Regions from separate parts of the Methylobacterium sp. ME121 genome, predicted to be linked through region 2. Evidence: riboswitches for the same ligand, from Rfam matches in the RefSeq annotation. Region 2 holds a riboswitch; the other holds the start of a gene.
The links. A riboswitch is a leader RNA that binds a small molecule or an ion and turns the genes downstream of it on or off. The one in region 2 is predicted to bind thiamine pyrophosphate.

Region 1: it holds a riboswitch for thiamine pyrophosphate, as region 2 does, so the genes downstream of both, thiC (phosphomethylpyrimidine synthase ThiC) here and thiO (glycine oxidase ThiO) in region 2, are expected to answer to the same signal.

The regions. Positions count from the first base shown of each region.
Region 1 is NZ_BBUX01000003.1:26,075-28,272, forward strand. It holds gene thiC (phosphomethylpyrimidine synthase ThiC) at 1-1,140, opposite strand, end outside; TPP riboswitch at 1,212-1,317, opposite strand; gene ME121_RS03835 (alpha/beta hydrolase) at 1,420-2,198, shown strand, end outside.
Region 2 is NZ_BBUX01000004.1:72,102-74,299, forward strand. It holds gene thiO (glycine oxidase ThiO) at 1-1,043, opposite strand, end outside; TPP riboswitch at 1,108-1,236, opposite strand; gene ME121_RS05225 (TIGR02281 family clan AA aspartic protease) at 1,470-1,979, shown strand.

The DNA of each region.
Region 1 (2,198 bases), on a different contig from region 2:
CGGGCGCAGGCCGTCGCCCAGCGAGAACGAGACGTCGTAGGCCCGCATGATGTCGCAGATCTCGTCGAACCGCTCGTAGAGGAACGATTCCCGGTGCCCGGCGAGGCACCAGCGGGCCATGATCGAGCCGCCGCGCGAGACGATGCCGGTGACGCGCCGGGCGGTCAGCGGCACGTGGGCGAGCCGCACGCCGGCATGGATGGTGAAGTAGTCGATGCCCTGCTCGGCCTGCTCGATCAGCGTGTCCTTGAAGACCTCCCAGTCGAGCTTCAGCGGGTCGCCGCCGACCTTCTCCAGCGCCTGGTAGATCGGCACCGTGCCGATCGGAACCGGGCTGTTGCGGATGATCCACGAGCGGATATTGTGGATGTTGCGGCCGGTGGACAGGTCCATGACCGTGTCGGCGCCCCAGCGGATCGACCAGACGAGCTTCTCGACCTCGTCGGCCGCCGAGGAGGTCACGGCCGAGTTGCCGATATTGGCGTTGATCTTGACCAGGAAGTTCCGGCCGATCGCCATCGGCTCCAGCTCGGTGTGGTTGATGTTGGCCGGGATGATCGCCCGGCCGCGGGCGATCTCGTCGCGCACGAATTCCGGGGTGATGAAGGGAGGGACCGAGGCCCCGAAGCTCTGGCCGTCGGCGAGCGCGGCCTCGGCGCCCGCGAGCATCGCCTCGCGGCAGACGTTCTCGCGATGGGCGACGTAGATCATCTCCTCGGTGATGATTCCCGCGCGGGCGAACTCGTACTGGGTCACTATCTGGCCCGGGGCCGCCTTGCGGACGGTCCGCTCGGCCGGGCAGGGGGCCACGAGCTTGTCGCCCGCGAAACCGTTATCCTCGGGCTTCACCGCGCGCGGGGCGACGGACGCGTAGCCGCGCGCCGCGATCCAGGGCTCGCGCACGCCGGGGAGGCCGGCGTTGAGGTCGATGCGGGCATCGGTCTCCGTGTAGGGGCCCGACGGGTCGTAGACCCGCACCGGTTCCTCCTTCGGATCGGAGAGGACGATCTCGCGGTAGGGTACGCGGATGTCCGGCCGCCCGGCCGGGCTCGCGTAGGCCTTGCGCGATCCGGTCACCGGACCCGTGGTCACGGTCTCGGGGCTGCCTTTCACGTCCTTCGGGAGAACGGGTGCGTTCATCGTGGGCCTCTCCTCGTGCTGGAGCGGTCCGGTCCACGCGATGGCCGAGATGAGATGAGGTCGCGCGAAAGGCGACCGCAGGTTCCCGTCCCTCCGCCGGTATGAGCCGGATCAGGTTCAAGGGTCAGGGCAGCGTGCCCAATCTCAGCCCTCTGCAGGGCCCCCCTCGGAACGGTTCCAGATTCGGGCTCGCGGACGGCTTTGTCAATGCTGACCCGTCGCCCTAGAAAACACATCCCGGAAACCGTTCGTCCGAACGCCCTCGCTCTCCCAGACCGCATGCGCCTCCTCGCCGGCCTCCTGCTCGCAGCGCTCCTGCTCTGCGGCCTGGCCTGCGCCGCGCTCGCGCTCGGGCAGCGGCGGTTCCTCTACCCGGGCGCCTTCGGTCCGCAGAACCCGTGGACGATCCCGCCCGGCCTCGCGACGATTACGGTCGCGACCCCCGACGGCGAGAGCCTGCACGGTCTGTGGCGGCCGCCGCGGCCGGGCTGCGGCGTCGTCGTCAGCTTCCACGGCAACGGGTCGCGCCCCGAGCCGCACGCGGCGCGATTCGCCGCGGGGCCCTGGCGGGCGGGCGGCTGGGGTGTGCTCTCCGTGGCCTATCGCGGCTATCCCGGCTCGACCGGGAGTCCGAGCGAGGACGGGCTGATCCGCGACGGGCTGGCGGCCGTCGAGGCCGCGCGGGCGCGGGCGCCCGGCGCGCCGATCCTGCTCCACGGCCATTCCCTCGGGGCCGCCGTGGCCGTGGCCGTCGCCGAGCGGGTGCCGGCGATCGGGCTGTACCTGGAGGCGCCCTTCGACTCGATGACCCACACCGTGCGGCTGCATGTCCCGCTAGCCCCGATCTGGCTCCTGCGCGACACGTACCGCTCGGACCTGCGCATCCGCGGTGGGACGGCGCCCGTGTTGATCGTGCAGGGCCGCGACGACACGGTCGTGCCGGCCAAGCTGGCGCGGAACCTCGCCGAGGCGGCCGGCCCCCGGGCCCAAATCGACGTGATCCCGGGGGACCACGTCTCCATCCTCGGGATCCGGGATCGCGAGGCCGAGGCGCTGTT
Region 2 (2,198 bases):
AGGATCGGCGCGTCGTCGTCGGAGGTCGGACGGTAGCCGCTCCACACCGCCTCCACCTCCATCTCCTCGATGCCGGGCAGCACCCGGCGGGCACCCTCGAGCAGGGCGTAGAGGCCGCCCGCGGTGACGCCGGGCCGGAAGCCGCAATCCTCGACCGTCGCGCCCACGATGAGTTGGCCGTCGCTCTTCGGCGCCATGTGGACCTGCTCGGTCCAGACCATCCGCGCCAGGGTACCGGTGCGGGCGGTCGTGCGCAGGGCCAGGGACTGGCCCTTCAGCGGGCGGACCGGCAGGGCGAGCGCGTCGGGCAGCAGGCCGCCCTCCCCGCTCCAGGCGCCGGAGGCGAGGATGACGGTCTCCGCCGCGACGACGCGGTCGCCGGCGCGGATCCCGGTCACGCGGCCGCCCGACCAGTCCAGGGCGGTGACGGGGGTCCGCTCCACCAGGATCACGCCGGCCCGGCGGCAGGCTTCGGTGAGGGCGTCCATCACCAGACGGGGGTCGACCTGATGGTCGAGCGGGCAGTGGATGCCGGCAGTGACGGAGGGGCGCAGGCCCGGCTCGAGGCGCCGCACCTCGCTGCCCGGCAGCCAGGTCGCCTCGAGCCCCGAGCGGCGCTGCAGGTCGTAGCGGAAGCGCAGCCGTTCGACCTCGTCGCGGCCGACCGCCAGCACCAGGGTGCCGTCGGCCCGGTAGTCGATCGCGCGGCCGGACTCCGCCTCCAGGGCGTCGCGGAACTCGGGCCAGAGCCGGAGCGAGTCCAGGGCGAGCGGGAGCAGCGGGTCGGAGCCCGGCTCGTGCTCGGCCGCCGGGGCCAGCATGCCGGTGGCCGCGAGGCTCGCGCCCGCCCCGATCGTGTCCCGCTCCAGCACTGTCACGGCGCTGCCGGCCTGGGCGAGGCGCCACGCGATCGACAGCCCGATCAGCCCGGCGCCGACCACGGCGACGTCGGTCCGCGCCGGAAGGGTTTCGGGCGCGACACAGCCGTCGGGGCTGCGGCGGCGGCCGATCGGTGAGGCGGGGCGGTCGAGGGGCACGGGCATCTCCGCGAATTGCCGTCGCGGGGACCGGGCCGTCTGCTTCTGTGAGAAGCTGTGGCCTGCCTTTCGGGCGGCCGCGGTCCAATCCCTACGCCGGTATGAGCCGGATCAGGTTCGAAGGATTTCCGCGCCGCAGGTCCTGACGGACGTGCCAGCGGTTTCTCAGCCCCTTGCCGGGGATCTCCCTGGAACAGATGCAGATGTGGCCTCCCGGCCGGTGCCGGTCAACCCCGCGCCGCGTCCAGGACGGCTCTCCCGCGACAATCGGCCGATCGCGGTGACGGACTGGACACCAAGCGGAGCGGAATCCGTCCGCCGGTCGCGGCCGCGCTCGCGATCGCGCACCATCCCTTCACGGGTCTGGCATCTCATCGCCGGGATCCGGGAACTCCGCGGATCGCCGCCACTCCACGTCACGGGCGAATTCGCGTGCGCACAATCCTCTTGATCTGCATGCTCGGCTTCCTCGGTGTCACGGCACTCTTGAAGCTGCGTGACGGCGCGCGGTCGGTGCCGGTAGCACTCGCCATCGCGCCGGCGCCGGAGCCGGATCTCGCGGGCGCTGCCGTCGCCGGCGTAGCCCTCCAGGCCGGCCGCAACGGCCACTTCTTCGTCAACGCCCTCGTGGACGGCCGTTCGCTACCGATGATGGTGGATACGGGGGCGAGCGCCTGCGCGTTCTCGGAGGAGGACGCCGCGCGGATCGGGATCCAAGTCGGACCGTCCGATTTCACGCGCGTCTGGAATACCGCCAACGGGACGGTCCGCGTCGCGCCGATCCGGATCGCGATCGTGCAGATCGGATCGATCACGGTGCGGGACATCGACGCGGTCGTGATCCCGCGCGGGCTCCTGTCGACCAGCCTGTTGGGCATGTCGTTCCTGAGGCGCCTGCGCGATTTCGGCGTCTCCGGCAGCACGATGACGCTCAGGGGCTGAAACGCGCGCGATGCGTGCAGATCTCCGGGCCGCGGCAGGACGGCCGGAAGGCCGCCCGGCTTGCCTTTCGAGATCGATCAGGGGAGCCGGTCGACCGCGCACTCCGTCCTGAGCCGGTGGAGTACCCGGCACCGGTCTCGCACTTCCGGCAAATCGAATCATCTCGATTCATGTATATAGGATCCGTATTTCGTCATAAATCCGTATCCGGCACGTACT